DNA from 4 places in the Kitasatospora sp. NPDC018619 genome. Region 2 is predicted to be linked to each of the others. Evidence: riboswitches for the same ligand, from Rfam matches in the RefSeq annotation. Region 2 holds a riboswitch; each other region holds the start of a gene.
What was found. Region 2 has a riboswitch for cyclic di-AMP ahead of ACH5AR_RS18845 (peptidoglycan DD-metalloendopeptidase family protein). Riboswitches for the same ligand answer to the same signal wherever they lie in the genome.
Positions count from the first base shown of each region.

Region 1: another riboswitch for cyclic di-AMP. It lies ahead of ACH5AR_RS14750 (NlpC/P60 family protein); the one in region 2 lies ahead of ACH5AR_RS18845 (peptidoglycan DD-metalloendopeptidase family protein).
Region 3: another riboswitch for cyclic di-AMP. It lies ahead of ACH5AR_RS02530 (transglycosylase family protein); the one in region 2 lies ahead of ACH5AR_RS18845 (peptidoglycan DD-metalloendopeptidase family protein).
Region 4: another riboswitch for cyclic di-AMP. It lies ahead of ACH5AR_RS24785 (transglycosylase family protein); the one in region 2 lies ahead of ACH5AR_RS18845 (peptidoglycan DD-metalloendopeptidase family protein).

Region 1 is NZ_JBISAI010000008.1:113,381-117,583, reverse strand. Features, by position in the region: gene ACH5AR_RS14755 (NlpC/P60 family protein) at 1-334, opposite strand, end outside; gene ACH5AR_RS14750 (NlpC/P60 family protein) at 562-1,677, opposite strand; cyclic di-AMP (ydaO/yuaA leader) riboswitch at 1,688-1,841, opposite strand; gene ACH5AR_RS14745 (NlpC/P60 family protein) at 2,179-3,216, opposite strand; gene ACH5AR_RS14740 (NYN domain-containing protein) at 3,416-4,203, opposite strand, start outside.
Region 2 is NZ_JBISAI010000011.1:38,189-42,391, forward strand. Features, by position in the region: gene ACH5AR_RS18840 (MFS transporter) at 1-1,446, opposite strand, end outside; cyclic di-AMP (ydaO/yuaA leader) riboswitch at 1,797-1,997, shown strand; gene ACH5AR_RS18845 (peptidoglycan DD-metalloendopeptidase family protein) at 2,000-2,992, shown strand; gene ACH5AR_RS18850 (APC family permease) at 3,389-4,203, shown strand, end outside.
Region 3 is NZ_JBISAI010000001.1:639,833-644,035, reverse strand. Features, by position in the region: gene ACH5AR_RS02535 (hypothetical protein) at 478-1,434, shown strand; cyclic di-AMP (ydaO/yuaA leader) riboswitch at 1,898-2,058, shown strand; gene ACH5AR_RS02530 (transglycosylase family protein) at 2,045-3,415, shown strand; gene ACH5AR_RS02525 (LacI family DNA-binding transcriptional regulator) at 3,680-4,203, opposite strand, start outside.
Region 4 is NZ_JBISAI010000016.1:79,755-83,957, reverse strand. Features, by position in the region: gene ACH5AR_RS24795 (SDR family NAD(P)-dependent oxidoreductase) at 1-124, opposite strand, end outside; gene ACH5AR_RS24790 (cytochrome P450) at 437-1,825, shown strand; cyclic di-AMP (ydaO/yuaA leader) riboswitch at 2,000-2,168, shown strand; gene ACH5AR_RS24785 (transglycosylase family protein) at 2,174-3,073, shown strand; gene eno (phosphopyruvate hydratase) at 3,375-4,203, shown strand, end outside.

The DNA of each region.
Region 1 (4,203 bases), on a different contig from region 2:
CGCCGGCGCGGTACTCGGCCCCGGCCACCGTCGCCAGGTCCCCGCGCACCTCGTTGAGCTGGTCCTGGGCGAGGGCGATCTCGCCCTGGAGGATCGTGGTCTCGCCCTGGAGCCGGCGCTGGGCCTCCTGCGCCGCGTTGAGCTTCTCGGACGCCTGCTCGGCCTCGTCGTACAGCTGCTCCACCTGCGTCTTGACGTCCTGGCGGTCGGCCGGGTCCGGGCTGGCGGGGGCGGCCTCGGCGCTGCCCGCGGTGCCCGCGCCCAGCGCGGTGGCGGCGGCCGCGGTCAGCACCAGCGCCCGGGCGAGCAGTGGGGAACGGCGGTGCACGGGCATGGCGGCAGCGGCTCCAATCCTGCGGCGCGGCCCCCGCCGCCGCACCGGGGCGGGCGGCCGTCGAGCGGGAGTCCGGTGGCAGACGTTAGCGAGTCCGGGCAAGCGAGTCCAAACCCCTCCCGACCCGAATATTCACTCCCATATCGGACACCAGACCGATCCGCCGGAAAAGCCGCAGGCCCGGCCTTCCCTGGGGAAGACCGGGCCCGGAGGCGTCCGCGTGGGGGTCAGACCCGCACGATGGAGGTCAGCGGCATGTTGGTGACCGCCTCGTAGCGCACCGACGCACCCGGCTTGGGGGCGTGCAGCACCTGGCCGTTGCCCGCGTAGATGCCGACGTGGTGGGCGTCGCTGTAGAAGATCAGCAGGTCGCCGGGCTGGGCCTGGGAGATGTCCGTACCGATCCGGGTGCCGGCCCCCGCCTGCGCCTGCGAGGTGCGCGGCAGCGACACGCCGGCCTGGTTGTACGCCCAGACCATCAGGCCGGAGCAGTCGAAGGAGCCCGGGCCGGTGGCGCCCCAGACGTACGGGCTGCCGATCTTGGAGGCCGCGGCCGAGAGGGCGGCGGCACCGCGCGAGCTGCCGGCGGCCACCTTCACCGGGGCGGTGGTGGTGGGGGCCGCGAGGGTGCCGCGGCTGTTGTCGCGGGAGGCGCGGTCGGCCTGCTGCTGCTGGGCCTGGGCGGCGTCGGCCTTGGCCTTGGCGTCGGCCGCGGCCTTCTCCTCGGCCTGGCGCAGCGCCTGGCGGTCCTGCTCGGTCAGGGTGTTGAACAGGTCCTGAGCCGCCTTCAGCTTGCCCTGGACCTCGTCCTTGGAGGCCTTCAGCTGCTGGGTGGTCGACTCCAGCTCGGCGAGCTTGCCCTGGGCCTCGTTGCGGTCCTGGTCGAGCTTGCGCTGCTGCTCCTGGAGCTCCTTCAGCTGGCCCTTCTGGGTGCTGCCGGCCTGGTTCAGCGCGCCGGCCTGGCTGAGGAAGCTGTCCGGGGTGGACGAGAACATCAGCTGGACGGTCGGCGATATCCCGCCGTTGCGGTACTGCTCGCCGGCGATCTCGGCCAGGCCGCCCTGGAGTTCGGTGACCTGCGCCTGCTGACGCGCCACCTGGTCCTGGAGGCCGGAGACCTGCTTCTCCAGCTCCTGCTGCTTGGCCTGGGCGCCGTTGTAGGCCTCGGTCGCGACCTCGGCCTGCTCGTTGAGCTGGTCGACCTGCTCCTTGACCTGTTCCTTGGTCGGCTGCGGGTCGGCGTGGGCACCCTGCGCGGACAGGGCGACGGCCGCGGCGGCGACACCGGTCAGGATCGAGACGCGGGCCCGTCCTGCGGGCTTGGGACGACGATGGGACGCCACGAAGGCGGACTCCTTCTTCCTACGTCCGCCTACCGGGTGAGCTGACGGGTTCGGGCCGGAAGCATGCCCTACGACGCCTCACGGCCGTTTCACCGGCCGACCCGGCGCCGATTCACCCCGGAGGAACGTGGTTCCCCGGCTCCGCTCCGCAGCGCCCCCGAACACTGGGCTCCCCTGTCGGGCAGTCGCTTCGACCTGCCCCGCTGCCTCGCGAACTCGGCGGTAACCACCGCCGCCACCCTGGCTGGGCGATCGACAGTGCGGTGGTTCGGAGCATGACCCTAGTAACTGAACCGTGATCCGTTCAAATCCTTGTCAGAAAAAAGACTGAAGATTGCCCAAGTTCCTTTGTGAAAATGACCGATGGTGACCACTGCCGCACAGAAGGCTGATCGCTTCTCAGCATGTGGTCGGCAGGGGCCGGAAAGCCCGACGCCACCCCCGAGCGGGGGTGGCGCTTTTCACAGGGCCCGGCCGGGAGCCCCCGGGCGTGTCGGGCCGTCAGACCCGGCGGATGGTGTTGATGGACATCGCGTCGGCCTTCATCACCTTCACCACGTCCCCGGTGTGCGGCGCGTGGACCACCATGCCGTTGCCGATGTACATCCCGACGTGGTGCATGTCGTTGCCGTACACCACCAGGTCGCCGGGCTGGGCCTGGTCCAGCGAGGGCACCCGGGTGCCGTAGTGGCCCTGCTCCTGCGAGGTGCGCGGCAGCGAGACGCCCGCCTGGCCGTACGCCCACACCATCAGGCCCGAGCAGTCGAAGGTGGTCGACCCGGTGGCCCCCCACACGTACGGCGAGCCCTGCTTGCCCATCGCCTTGGCCACCGCCGTGGCCGCGTAGCCGCTGGCGGCCGGCAGGCTGTTGAGGTCGACCCGGTCGCTGCCGCGCGAGGCCCGGTCGGCCTGCGCCTGCTGGGCCCGCAGCGCGGCGCGGTCCGCGGCGCTCAGCGAGTTCAGCAGGTCCTGAGCGGCCTTCAGCTTGGCGTTCACGTCCGCCTTGGCCTGGTTCAGGTCCTTGGTGGTGGTGTCCAGCGAGGCGAGCACGGCGGCCGCCTCGGCCTTCTGCTGGTCCAGCCGGCGCTGCTGGTCCTGGAGGCCCTTGAGCGCCTCGGCCTGGCCGGCGCTGGCCTGCTGGACGGACGAGGCCTTCTCCAGGTAGCCGGCCGGGTCCGAGGAGAGCATCAGCTGGACGGACGGGTCGATGCCGCCGGTGCGGTACTGCTCGCCCGCGACCTCGGCGAGGCCGCCCTGGAGCTGGGTCATCTGCTCCTGGCCGCGGGCCACCTGGTCCTGCAGCTGCTCGGCCTGCTTGCGCAGCTGGCCGGCCCGCTCCTGGGCGCCGTTGTACTTCTCGGCCGCCTGCTCCTGCTCCTCCTGGAGCTGGTCGATCTGCGCCTTGACGTCCGACGTGTTCGGCTGGGGCGCGGCGTGCGCGGCCACCTGGGCGGAGAGGGCGACCGCGGTCGCCGCGGCAGCGGTGAGCACGGAGACCCGCGCGCGGCTCGGCTGCTTGGGACGGCGGTGGGAGGCCAAGGGACCGGCTCCTTCTTCCATCGGACTCACCTGATGGGATGAGATTCCCGAAAATAGGTTTGACGCCAGACCCTAGTGAAGATCTATCCGTTGTGCCACTCCCCCAATGGCATGAACTCCGCCACCGCACACTGACTCCACCGGACCGGCACAACCCCCCGACACCGCGCTGACCAGGCATCACGCGGTCCGGCCGGACTCAGGGCCGGGCCAGCCGGTTCAGCAGCAGCACCGACGCCACGGGGCGCGCGCCCGCCTTCCGCACGCCCTCCGCGACCTCCCGGTCGGTGGACACCACCACCACCGGACGGCCCTGCGGCTCGGCCCGCACCAGACGGCGGATCAGCTCGTCGGCCGTCTCCCCGGTCCGGCTGAACCGCACCCGGACGCCGCGCGGAGGCGCCATGATCACCGGGACGTCCAGGTCCTGCCCGTCGAACACGCAGGTGACCTCCGCCTGGGTGCGCTGGGCCAGCATCGCCAGCCCGCCCAGCAGCCGGATCCGCTGCTGCTCCAGCGGCAGCGTCGGATAGCCGGTCTTGGTCACGTTGTAGCCGTCCACCACGAGGTGCACCTGGGGGATCGCCAGCAGCTGGTCCAGCAGCGCCGGATCGTCCTCGGCCAGCCCGCGCCGGGCCACGTCGTGCGGCGAGGCCGCCCCCGGCACCACCGCCTCCACCAGGTCCGCCGGGCGCAGCTGGGAGACCGGCAGCGCCAGCTCCCGCTGGAGCCCCTGGGCCGACTGGAGCACGGTGTCCAGCAGCAGCCGCAGCCGCATGTCCTCGACGCTGCGCCCCTCACGGGCCGAACGGCGCCCCTGCTCGGCCGCGTTCTCCAGCTCCGAGACCCGGTGCCGGAGCCGGCGCGCCTCGGTCTCGGCCGCGCCGCGCTCGGCCGCGGCCTGCGCCTTCACGGCCTCCAGCTCGCCGGCCACCCGGCGGGTCTCGGCCTGCGCCCGGCGGGTGTCGCTCTCCAGCGACCGCACCT
Region 2 (4,203 bases):
GGCAGGGCCCTCGCGCCGTGCGGGGACGTGGCCCGGGTCGAGCGGCGGGGAGGTGGGGCCGCACGGCCAGTCGCAGTTCGGCTCGGCCACCTGCTGCTCCTCGGGGGCCAGGACGTTGCCCCGGACCGTCCCGAGGGCGATCAGTCCGCCGGCAACCAGCAGGCCCGCGCAGATCAGCATCGCGGTGTGGAACGCCGAGTCGACCGAGGAGGGCACCCGGTAGGCGTCGCCGCTCAGCCCGGCCAGCGCCGGCAGGGCGGCCACCGCGAGCAGCCCGGCCGCGCGGGCGGCGGCGTTGTTGACCCCGCTCGCGATGCCCGCGTGCCGGACGTCGACGGCGGCCAGCACCGTCGCCGTCAGCGGCGCGACCAGCAGTGTCATCCCGCAGCCCATCACCGCGACGGCGGGCAGCACGTCCACCCAGTACGAGGCGCCGGTGCCGACGCGCAGCATCAGCAGCACCCCGGTGGCGCACAGCAGCGGGCCCACCGTCAGCGGCAGGCGCGGGCCGATCCGCTTGCCGAGGCGCCCGGCGCGCGCGGACAGCGCCAGCATCAGCACGGTGATCGGCACCAGCGCGAAGCCCGAGACCAGGGGTGAGAACCCGGACACGATCTGGAGCTGGACCACCAGCAGGAAGAAGACGCCGCTGAACGCGGCGTACACGCACAGGGTGACCAGGTTCACCGCGGTGAACAGCCGGGAGGAGAAGAGCCCGAGCGGCAGCATCGGCTCGGGCGCGCGGCGTTCGACGGCCACGAAGACGGCGCCGAGCACCAGGCCGAGCACCCCGCTGACCCAGACCGCGGGGGACAGGCCCTCGCCGGCCGCGGTCAGCGCGTAGGTGATCGCGCCGAGGGCGAGGGCGGCGAGCACGGCGCCGAGGACGTCGAAGCGGCCGGAGGCGCCCTCGTCCCGGCTCTCCGGCACCGACCGGGTGGCGACCGCGATCACGGCGGCGGCCAGCGGCAGGTTCAGCAGGAAGATCCAGCGCCAGCCGGGGCCGTCCACCAGCCAGCCGCCCAGGAAGGGGCCGACCGCCGCCGACACCCCGCCGAGGCCGGACCAGAGGCCGACCGCCGCCGAGCGGTCGTCGGGGTGGAAGACCGCCTGGAGCATGGCGAGCGAGCCCGGGGTGAGCAGCGCCCCGCCGATGCCCTGGACGGCACGGGCGGCGATCAGCACGTGGATGTCCGGCGCGGCGGCGCAGGCCGCGGAGGCGACGGCGAACCAGACCACGCCGATCAGGAAGACCCTGCGCCGCCCGTACCGGTCGCCGAGCGCGCCGCCGAGCAGGATCAGGCCCGCCAGGGTGAGCAGATAGGCGTTCAGGGTCCATTGCAGGGACGCCAGGGAGGCGCCGAGGTCGGCGCCGATCCTGGGCAGGGCGACGTTGACCACGGTGCCGTCGAGCATCGCCATGCTGGAGCCGAGCACCGTCGCCATCAGTACCCAGCGACCCTGCGCGGTGCCCAGACGCAGGGTGCCGGCCTCGGAGGTGGCCACGGGCGAATCCTGCGCTGCCGGGGCGCGAGTGACAAGGGTCACCGGTGGGCGTGTTGGGGATCGGCGGTACGTGAGTGGCCGGCTGCGCAGCGTCGGCGATCTCGGCGCAGGGTCGTGGATCAGTGGCGCGGGGTGAATGGATTGTGTACGTATCGTGCGCTCCGGCCTGCGGAGGGTCACGGCGGCAGAGGGGGTCGTTGCGTTTTCAAAGATCGACATTGCTTCACCCGAACGGATGGGTTTTAGTTCAGCGACCGCCCGGCCAGTCCGGACGGATCCGCTGGGTGGAACGCCGAGTCCTGCCGCTGCCCGGTGGTTCGAAACGAACTCTGTACGGCAGGAGCGGGGGACCCACAGGTAAGTCGCCGGACCGGAGTTCGCGCCTCAGGGCGCGGGCGTCCAGGACCGGCTAGGGGTGAAGCCGCGCATGCGGCCGGGCAACTCCAGCCCGAACCCGACAGCTCACCTCGCAGGCGTCGGAGAGGAAAATTCCATGCCTGCTCAGGCTCGTCGTATCGCCCTGCCCCGCGCCGCCCGCATCGGCATCGCCACCGCCGTCACCGGTGTGTCGTTCGCCCTGCCGCTGGTGACCGCGGTCACCGCCCAGGCCCACACCGCCCCGGCCGCTCCGGCTGCGCAGACCGCTGCCGCCAAGCCGGCCGCCCAGGCCGCCGCTCCGGCTGCCCAGGCCACCCAGGCCGCGCAGGAGAGCTACCGCGTCGTCGGTGGCGACACCCTGTCCAAGATCGCCGACGCCAGGAACGTCGAGGGCGGCTGGCACGCGCTGTACGAGCAGAACCGCTCGGTCGTCGGTGCCAACCCGAACCTGATCTTCCCGGGCCAGCAGCTCGTGCTGCCGGGCCACGCCGCCGCGCCGTCCACCGGTGCCGCCGCCGCCAAGCCCGCGGCCCCGGTGAAGCCCGCCAAGCCGGCCGCCCCGGCCGCCCAGGCCGCCAAGCCGCAGGCCCAGGCCCCGGTGCAGACCGAGGCCGCCAAGCCGTCCGCGCAACTCCAGACCCAGCTCCAGGTCGCCGCCCCGGCCCAGGCCGTGACCGCCACTCCGGTCGCCGCCGCCACCTCCGGCTACGTCGCCCCGCTGGCCAACCCGAAGCTCGGCACCGCCTACGGCGTGGCCGGCTCGATGTGGGCCTCCGGCCACCACACCGGCCAGGACTTCGTCGCCTCCACCGGCACCCCGCTGCGCGCCGTCGCCAACGGTGTCGTGGTCAAGGCCGGCAACGGCGGCGCCTACGGCAACGAGGTCGAGATCAAGCTCGCCGACGGCCACTACGCCGAGTACGCGCACCTCTCCTCGATCGGTGTGAAGATCGGTCAGACCGTCACCGTGGGCCAGCAGATCGGCCTCTCCGGTGCCACCGGCAACGTGACCGGCCCGCACCTGCACTTCGAGATCCGCAACGGCTCGGAGTACGGCTCGGACATCAACCCGGTCACCTTCCTGCGCGCGCACGGCGTGGCGCTCTGATTCGGGGCCGCTGAGCTCCGGGGACTCACCGACCACCGCTGCTGCGGAGCGAATCGATCCTCCGGGATGGTCATGTCGGGTGACCGCTCGACCGGGTGATCGCCGCACGGCGGACATGGGCGCGGGACACGCCCAGGCCGGCCCGGCCGTACGAGGGACCTCTCGTACGGCCGGGCCGGCCGCTCGCGTTTCCGGGCCGCTCCGGGCGGCCGCCGGGGCCGCTCCGGGCGTGAGGAGGGCGCGGCCGGGCCGTACGAGGTGTCGAACACGGCGTCAACTCCTCTGCGGGGCCGGGCGGTCGGCGGACCGCCGGGGGCCTTCGGCGCGCCATGCTGGCGGCGGGCCGGCGCCCGGCCGGTCCGGCGGCCGGGCGGGGCCGGGAGGCGAGGAGGCCGGATGGCGGTGCGCAGCGGGGACGTGGCGGGGGAGCGGGCCGGGCGGGAGCGGCCGGAGGAGGGCGGCATCGACCGGCTGAAGGCGGACTCGGTCGGCCTGGTCGGCGTGGTGTTCATGGCGCTCGCCACCGCCGCCCCGATCACCGCGATGACCGGGAACCTGCCGATCATCGTCGGGCAGGGCAACGGCGCGGGCGCGCCCGCCGCGTACATCGTGGCGACGGCGGTGCTGACGGTGTTCTCGGTCGGCTACGTGGCGATGGCCCGGCACATCACCGCGGCCGGCGCGTTCTACGGCTACGTCTCGCACGGGCTGGGCCGGGTGGTCGGGATGGCTTCGGGGCTGCTCGCGGTGCTCGCGTACGTCGTCACCGAGGCCTCGGCACTCGGCTTCTTCGCGTACTCGCTGCGCGGGCTGGTCCGCTCGCAGCTGGGGGTGGAGCTGGGCTGGGGCTGGTACGCGCTGTTCGGGGCGGCGGTGATCGGGGTGACGGCCTGGTTCGACCTGCACCTGACGGCCGGGGTGCTCGGCGTCGCGCTGGTGCTGGAGATCGGGGTGCTGAGTGCGGTGTCGCTGGCGGTGCTGTGCTCCGGCGGCGGGCCGGACGGGCTGGTGCCGCAGGCCCTGAGCCCGCTGAACGCGCTGGAGGGCGTGGGGGGTTCGGGGTCGGCCGCGGCCGGGCTCGGGCTGTTCTTCGCGTTCTGGTCCTGGGTGGGCTTCGAGTCCACCGCGATGTACGGCGAGGAGTCCCGCGACCCGAAGCGGGTGGTGCCGCGGGCGACGATGGTCTCGGTGCTCGGGGTCGGGCTGCTCTA
Region 3 (4,203 bases), on a different contig from region 2:
CGGTCCGGCACAACGCCTCACTTGACGCGATGATAGCCGCAGTGCACGTGCATCAGCACGGGACGTTGCAGGTGCACGAGGCATTTTGTCCGCCGCCGCGATCTCTTCACGAGCCCTTCTCCTGACGGTACGTAAACGGACATAGCCGATGAATCGTCGAGCGCGCGATAACCGGCCGTGAGCACCTCCCCGCTGAATGTTGATCTTCGAACGCCGGGAGTCGCCCGCCCGTGACCCTCCGTCAGGCCGACCTCATGCTGTGAGACATCTCACGCGTCACGGGCGCAACGTCCGCCCCCTCCGATCGCGTTGTGGCTACCACGGGGTACGACTCGGGGGTTGGGTGAGGAATGTCCGGATTGTAGGCAATGCGCGCGGACCGGCCCCGAAGCCGCACCGCGCCCGCACCCTGACCGCGCGAAACCCGTACGGCAGCCGACTGCAAGCCGGACGGGCCGATGTCCTACGATCTCCGGCATGAGCACCGCAGCCATCCCGGGCGCGCCACTGCCCGTCCGCACTCCAGGCTCCCGTGCGCGGGGGCGCCACCGTCGTCCCGAGCGCCCCGAGATCCCGGCCGGCGCCCCGGCCCTGGTGCTCGCCGTGCCCGCACCCGCCGGACCCGAGTCCCGCTCGGTGGTCGAGGAGCTGCTCTCGATCGTCCGCACCGAGCACAACGGCGTCCAGACGGCGGTCGGCTACCTCCCCGGTGACGGCACCGGCGCCGCGGAGGGCGAGGACCGCACGGTGGCCGAGCTGCTGGCGCTGGCCGCCGAGGCCGGGCTGCCGATGCCCGTCCTGGTCCCGCTGGTGCCCGGCCCGCACGCCTTCCTGGGCGAGCTCCACGCGCTCGCCGCCGAGTACGGAGCCCCCGTCACCGACCCGCTGGGCCCGCACCCGCTGCTGGCCGAGGCCGTGCACGTCCGACTCTCCGAGGCCGGGCTGGCCCGGGCCGACCGCGCCCGGCTGTTCGCCATCGCGACCGCCGCGGACGGCGTGGTGCTGACCACCGTCGGCGGCGAGGACGCGGCCGCCGCGGCCGGCATCACCGGCGTACTGCTGGCCGCGCGACTGGCCGTGCCGGTCGTCGCCGCCGCGCTCGACGTGCCCGGCTCGGTGGCCGCCGCCGTCAACCACCTCAAGGACACCGGCTCGCAGCGCCCGGCGCTGGCCCCGCTGGTGATCGGCCCGGAGGCAGACTCCGAGCTGCTCGCCACCGCCGCCGAGGAGACCGGCTGCCCGTCGGCCGCGCCGCTGGGCGCCTACCCGTCCGTCGGCCAGCTGATCGCCGCGACCTACCTGGCCGCGCTGCCCGCGCCCTCCGCGGAGGACCTGGCACGGGCCGAGGCGGAGGCGGCCGCCGCCGGGGCCGACGGGGCCCCGGAGGGCGCTCGCGGCGCCCACGCGGCCGCCGAGGCGCCCGCCGGGCAGTAATTTCGACACCGCGCGCCCGCCGACGTGCACCGAAGGGCCCGGAACGGCATCCGTTCCGGGCCCTTCGGCATGCTCGCCGCCCTTCCGAGCTGCACGGGGCACGACAAAGGAATGTCCGTTCTGGCCTATTTGAAAGGAAATAGGAAGCGGCCGTCGGTCGCGGATCCGCAGCGGCGCATCACGGCCGCTCCCCCATCCGCCGACGCGCGCCGCAGGGCGATTCGACGCGCCGTCACCTCGCTCCTGAGGAGCAGCCAATTGTGGAGTTCTGCAACAGCATTGCCTGAAAAGGATCATTTGTGATCATGATGGGTGGCAATTTTGGCAGTTCCCACTAAACCGTGATGCGCATCACAAGGGTTTGCAGTTTGAACTTGAGTCTGATTAACGTGCTCCCCGTTCGTGACCACACGAACCCGGTTCATCCGCGACGCCGAGTCCTGCCGTCGGATGTCCTGGCAGCGCGATAGACGCACCACGGCAGGAGCGGGGGACCCACAGGTAAGTCGCCCCGGACCGCTCTCCGGAACGGTCCAGGGCTAGGGGTGAAGCCGTGCACACCGCACGGCCGGGCAACTCCGGCCCGAATCCGACAGCTCACCTCGCAGGCGTGGGAGAGGACCGCGTCTTCATGCTGCCCACCAACGGCACCAACGGCACCAGCCTGTCCAGCCGCACCCGTCGCGTGATCGCCGCCCTCGGCGTCGCCGGCGTCGGCCTCACCGTCCCGTGCCTCACCTCCGGCACCGCCTCCGCCGCCTCCGTCGCCACCTGGGACAAGGTCGCCCAGTGCGAGAGCGGCGGCAACTGGAGCATCAACACCGGCAACGGCTTCTTCGGCGGTCTGCAGTTCACCTCCAGCACCTGGGCCGCCTTCGGCGGCACCGCCTTCGCCCCGCAGGCCAACCAGGCCACCAAGGACCAGCAGATCGCGATCGCCGAGAAGGTCCTCGCCTCGCAGGGCCCCGGCGCCTGGCCGGTCTGCTCGGTCCAGGCCGGGCTCACCAAGGGCGGCGCCCCGGCCGCCGTCGACACCTCGGCGGGCTCCGCCTCGGGCTCCACCGCCGCCAAGCCCGCCCAGAGCGCCAAGCCGGCCGCTCCGGCGGCGAAGCCCACCGCCAAGCCCGCCCGGCCCCAGGCGCCGGCCGCGAAGCCCGCCACGCCCGCCACGCCCGCCCAGGGCGACGCGCAGGCCGCCATGGACTCCGCCGCCTCCGGCAACCGCGGCGACCGGGCCCAGACGGGCCGGCAGCAGGCCCAGGGCGGCGACTACACCGTCGTCGAGGGCGACTGGCTCTCCTCCATCGCCGACCGGCACAACGTGCAGGGCGGCTGGCAGCGGCTGTACGAGCTCAACCGCTCCACCCTGACCGAGGGGCCGGACAGCATCTACCCGGGCCAGCACCTGTCCTTCGACGGCAAGTCCGGCTCGGGCTTCACCTGGTTCGACCGCTCGCAGAAGTCCGGCCAGTCCGCGAACGGCGGTTCCGTGGACGCCCAGCCGGCCGCGCAGACCCAGCCCCAGACCCAGGCCCCGGCGACCAAGCCGTCCAGCAAGCCGGCCGCCAAGCCCGCTCCGCAGGCCCAGACCCCGGCCCCGGCCCCGGCCCCGGCCGCCACCGGCAGCATGGCCGCCGCGGTCTCCTTCGCCGAGTCGAAGGTCGGTCAGGCGTACGTCTACGGCGGCACCGGCAACGGCGGTTGGGACTGCTCCGGCCTGACCCAGGCCGCGCTGCGCGCCGCGGGCATCTCCGTCCCGCGGGTCGCCGCCGACCAGGCCGCCGCCAGCACCCACGTCTCGCTGGACAGCCTCCAGCCGGGCGACCTGCTGTTCTGGTCCAACAACGGCAAGGACTCCGGCGTCTACCACGTCGCGATCTACGTCGGCAACGGCAAGTACGTCGAGGCCGCCAACCCGAGCTCGGGCGTCCGCGAGCAGAGCATCGCCAACTGGGCCCCGGACTTCGCCGGCCGGGTCTGAGAACCACGGACAGATGACAACTGACAGCTGACAGATTTCAACATCTGTCAGCTGTCATCCGTCCACTGTCATCCGTCAGCCGCAGGCCCCCGCCCGCCCGCTGACCACCCGCCACCCCCGGGGAGAGTCTGGTCGCTCCTCCCCGGGGGTCCCGGCGTTCCCGAGGGCCGGTCCGGCCGGCCCCACACACGTCGACGGGCCCCGGAGAGCAACGCCCTCCGGGGCCCGTCGACCGACCGTGGCAGCGGCCGTTACGGCCGCGGCTCAACGCGCGCAGGCCCCGGTGGACCCGCGCATCACCAGCTCCGGCTGGAACATGAACTCGCCGCGCTGCGCGGCGTTCCCGCCGACCTCCTCCAGCAGCGCGTCCACCGCCGCGGTGGCCATCGCCTCGACCGGCTGCCGGATCGTGGTCAACGGCGGCTCGGTGAAGGCGATCAACGGCGAGTCGTCGAAGCCCACCACGGACGCGTCCTGCGGCACCGACAGCCCGCGCTGCCGCACCGCCCGGATCGCCCCGAGCGCCATCATGTCGCTCCCGCAGACGATCGCCGTACAGCCCTTGTCGAGCAGCGCGCCGGCCGCCGCGTGCCCGCCCTCCACGCTGAACAGCGTGTGGTGGACGAGGTCCTCGGCCTCCTCCTGGCCGCGCCCGAGCACCGCCCGCATCGCCGCCGTGAACCCCTCGATCTTGCGCAGCACCGGGACGTACCGGCGCTGGCCGACGGCCAGCCCGATCCGCTCGTGCCCGAGTTCGGCCAGGTGCTGGACGGCCATCCACATCGCGG
Region 4 (4,203 bases), on a different contig from region 2:
TGCCCACGTGCTGGTCGGCGACCAGCATCCCGGCGGCGCCGGCGGCGGCGAACCGGCGGGCGAGGCCCGCGCCCGACCCGCCGTCGAGGACCGCGATGACGACGACTGACCCGCTGACCCGCATGGCCTGCTCCTCCCTGTGGGCGACACCGCACCGGCGCCCACGCGTACTGCGGAGGATCGTAGGCACGTCCTGACCCTCCGCAACAGGGGTTACCCCTCAGGTGACCAGGCTCACGCCCACTCCGCGGCCAAGAGTCGGCCAAGACCCGTCCACGGACCGGCCACGGGCCGTCCACGGGGTGTTGGCGCACCGCTCGCATTCCGTCCGCGCACCGGCTGGATCCCGCCCGCGCACCGCCCCTTCCCCGGCCCGCGCCCGGCCGCGCTCCGCCGGAGGCGGGCCCCGCCCGCCGCACCGGATACGGTCGGTCCCATGCCAGCTCAGCCCCACCCCGCCCGGCCCGCCGCAGCGCCGTCCGACGCCTGTGCCCCACAGCTGTTCACCTGGGAGTTCGCCGCCGATCCGTACCCCGCCTACGCGTGGCTGCGCGAGCACGCCCCGGTGCACCGGACCACCCTGCCGAGCGGGGTGGAGGCCTGGCTGGTGACGAGGTACGCCGACGCCCGGCAGGCGCTCGCGGACAGCCGGCTGTCGAAGAACCCGGCGCACCACAGCGAGCAGGCGCACCGCACCGGCCGGGTGGGCATCCCCGGGGAGCGGCAGGCGGACCTGATGACCCACCTGCTGAACATCGACCCGCCGGACCACACCCGGCTGCGCCGGCTGGTGTCGAAGGCGTTCACCCCGCGCCGGGTGGCCGAGTTCGAGCCGCGGGTGCAGCAGCTCACCGACCGGTTGATCGACGGCTTCGCGCAGCGCGGCTCGGCGGACCTGATCCACGAGTTCGCCTTCCCGCTCCCCATCTACGCGATCTGCGACCTGCTCGGGGTGCCGGCCGAGGACCAGGACGACTTCCGGGACTGGGCCGGGATGATGCTGCGGCACACGAAGCCGGGACACGGCGGCGGTCAACGCGGCGGCGTGGGGCGGGCGGTGAAGCGGATGCGGGCGTACCTGCTGGAGCTGATCCACCGCAAGCGTGCGGACCTCGGGGACGACCTGATCTCGGGCCTGATCCGGGCGAGCGACCACGGCGAGCACCTGACCGAGAACGAGGCCGCCGCGATGGCCTTCATCCTCCTGTTCGCCGGCTTCGAGACCACCGTGAACCTGATCGGCAACGGGACGTACGCGCTGCTGCGCGACCCGCAGCAGCGCCGGCTGCTCCAGGAGTCGGTGGTGCGCGGCGAGAGCGGGCTGCTGGAGACCGGGATCGAGGAACTCCTGCGCTACGACGGGCCGGTGGAGATGGCGACCTGGCGCTTCGCCACCCGGCCGCTGACCATCGGCGGGGTGGACATCCCGGTCGGGGACCCGGTGCTGGTGGTGCTGGCGGCGGCGAACCGCGATCCGGCCCGGTTCGCGGCGGAGAACACCCTGGACCTGGCCCGGAAGGACAACCCCCACCTGGGGTTCGGGCACGGCATCCACTACTGCATCGGCGCTCCGCTCGCCCGGCTGGAGGGGCGCGCGGCGCTGGCCACGCTGCTTTCCCGGCTGCCCGACCTGCGGCTGGCGGAAAGCCCCGGGAACCTGCGCTGGCGCGGCGGACTGATCATGCGTGGACTGCGGGAACTCCCGGTGGAATTCAGTCCGGAGAGCCGTTCCCCGCACGCTCCTCCGGCAGCTGCTGCGCCGGCACGCCCGGAGGGTGGAGATGACACTGACGGGACGTCGCCGACCGCCGATGGAGGGGTGTGAACGCCCATCAATCCGGACATAACGCCGCTGTTGGTAGGCGATCGGACACGGGCCGTAATTCTGGTGTGATATCGACGATATGAGCTTGTGATCGGTCTGATGATCTGTCTACTCTCCCTGGAGTTCGCAGCTGCGGACCCCGTGCGCGGAACGCCGAATCCTGCCCGCCGCGCCACGGGAAACCGACCAGAACCCTGGGCAGGGGCGGGGGAACCAGGTTTGTTGCCGTCTCCCCACGGCTTGGGGTGAAGCCGCCCGAGCGGAGTCGTCTCCGCGCACGGCGGCCGGGCCACCTCCCGGTCCGAACCCGACAGCTCACCTCGCAGGCGTGCGGAGAGGGACCTCTTCATGCTGTTCGTTGGAACTGGCCGCCACCGTCGTCGTACCCAGGCCGAGAAGGCCATCGCCGTCGCCGGTGTGGCCGGCGTCGGACTCGCGATGCCGATCCTCACCGCCACCGGCGCCGCTGCCGCCCCGGCCTCCACCTGGGACGCCGTCGCCCAGTGCGAGAGCGGCGGCAACTGGAGCATCAACACCGGCAACGGCTTCTACGGCGGCCTCCAGTTCACCTCCAGCACCTGGAAGGCGTACGGCGGCACCGCCTACGCGGCGCAGGCCAACCAGGCCAGCAAGGCCCAGCAGATCTCGGTCGCCGAGAAGGTGCTCGCCTCGCAGGGCCCGGGCGCCTGGCCGGTCTGCTCCCAGAAGGCCGGTCTGACCAAGGGCGGCGCCCCGGCCGCGGTCGACACCTCCTCGGACGCCAAGCCGCAGTCCGCCGCGAAGCAGCAGGCCCCGAAGCCGGCCGCCAAGCCGGCCGAGAAGCCCGCCGCGCAGAAGCCCGCCGCCAAGCCCGCCGCGAAGCCGGCCGCCCAGAAGCCCGCCGCGCAGCCGGTCCAGCAGGCCGCCCCGCAGGCCCAGGGCTTCCCGGGCAAGGCCGGCTGGGACGCCGACGCCAAGGTGTACTGGTACCAGAGCAACGGCGCCTGGTACTGGACCAGCCACCAGAGCGTCTACCAGCAGTACGCCCCGCAGGCCGCCGCCCAGCCGCAGTACGCCCCGCAGGCCGCGCAGCAGGCCCCGCGGGCCACCGGCCACGACTACACCGTCCGCGCCGGTGACACCCTGTCGACCATCGCCGCCGCGCAGGGCGTCTCCGGCGGCTGGCACGCGCTGTACGAGGGGAACCGCGCCACCGTCGGCGGCAACCCGAACCTGATCATGCCCGGCCAGGTGCTGCACCTCGGCTGAGCCGCCGCGCCCGGCGCGGGAGCACCCGCCACGGCGCTCGGCGCCGGCGCCGCTCCACCCCGTCGTCCGAAGGGGACCGGCCCTACCGGTCCCCTTCGTCCGCATTCGCCCGCTCCGGTGGGACAAGCTGGGACAAGCAGGTGAACTACCGGTGGGTAGTGGGGCCACACGCTGAGACGGGACCGAGGCGGACGTGGCCCCGGGAGCCCGGGCGGTTAGGCTCTGGTCGTAACGACTCCGCAATCGTCCTGCTGACAGCACCACCGTCAGACCGGACCCTGCTTCCGCAAGGAGATGCCTCGTGCCGTCCATCGATGTCGTCGTAGCCCGTGAGATCCTCGACTCCCGCGGCAACCCCACGGTCGAGGTCGAGGTCGGCCTCGACGACGGCAGCACGGGTCGTGCCGCTGTCCCGTCGGGTGCCTCCACCGGCGCCTTCGAGGCGCTGGAGCTGCGCGACGGCGACAAGAACCGCTACTTCGGCAAGGGCGTCGAGAAGGCCGTCCTGGCCGTCATCGAGCAGATCGGCCCGGAGCTGGTCGGCTACGACGCGACCGAGCAGCGCCTGATCGACCAGGCGATGCTGGACCTGGACGCCACGCCGGACAAGTCCTCGCTCGGCGCCAACGCCATCCTGGGCGTCTCGCTGGCCGTCGCGCACGCCGCCTCCGAGGCCAGCGACCTGCCGCTGTTCCGCTACCTGGGCGGCCCGAACGCGCACGTCCTGCCGGTCCCGATGATGAACATCCTCAACGGCGGGTCGCACGCGGACTCCAACGTCGACATCCAGGAGTTCATGATCGCTCCGATCGGCGCGGAGTCCTTCTCCGAGGCCGTCCGCTGGGGCGTCGAGGTCTACCACACGCTCAAGGGCGTGCTGAAGGAGCGCGGCCTGTCCACCGGGCTGGGCGACGAGGGCGGCTTCGCCCCGAACCTGGACTCCAACCGCGAGGCGCTGGACCTCATCGTCGAGGCCATCCGGAAGGCCGGCTACGTGCCCGGCCGTGACGTCGCGCTGGCCCTGGACGTCGCCTCCTCCGAGTTCTACGAGGACGGCGCCTACCAGTTCGAGGGCAAGGGCCTCACCTCCGCCGAGCTCATCGAGTACTACGCCGAGCTGGTCGCCGCCT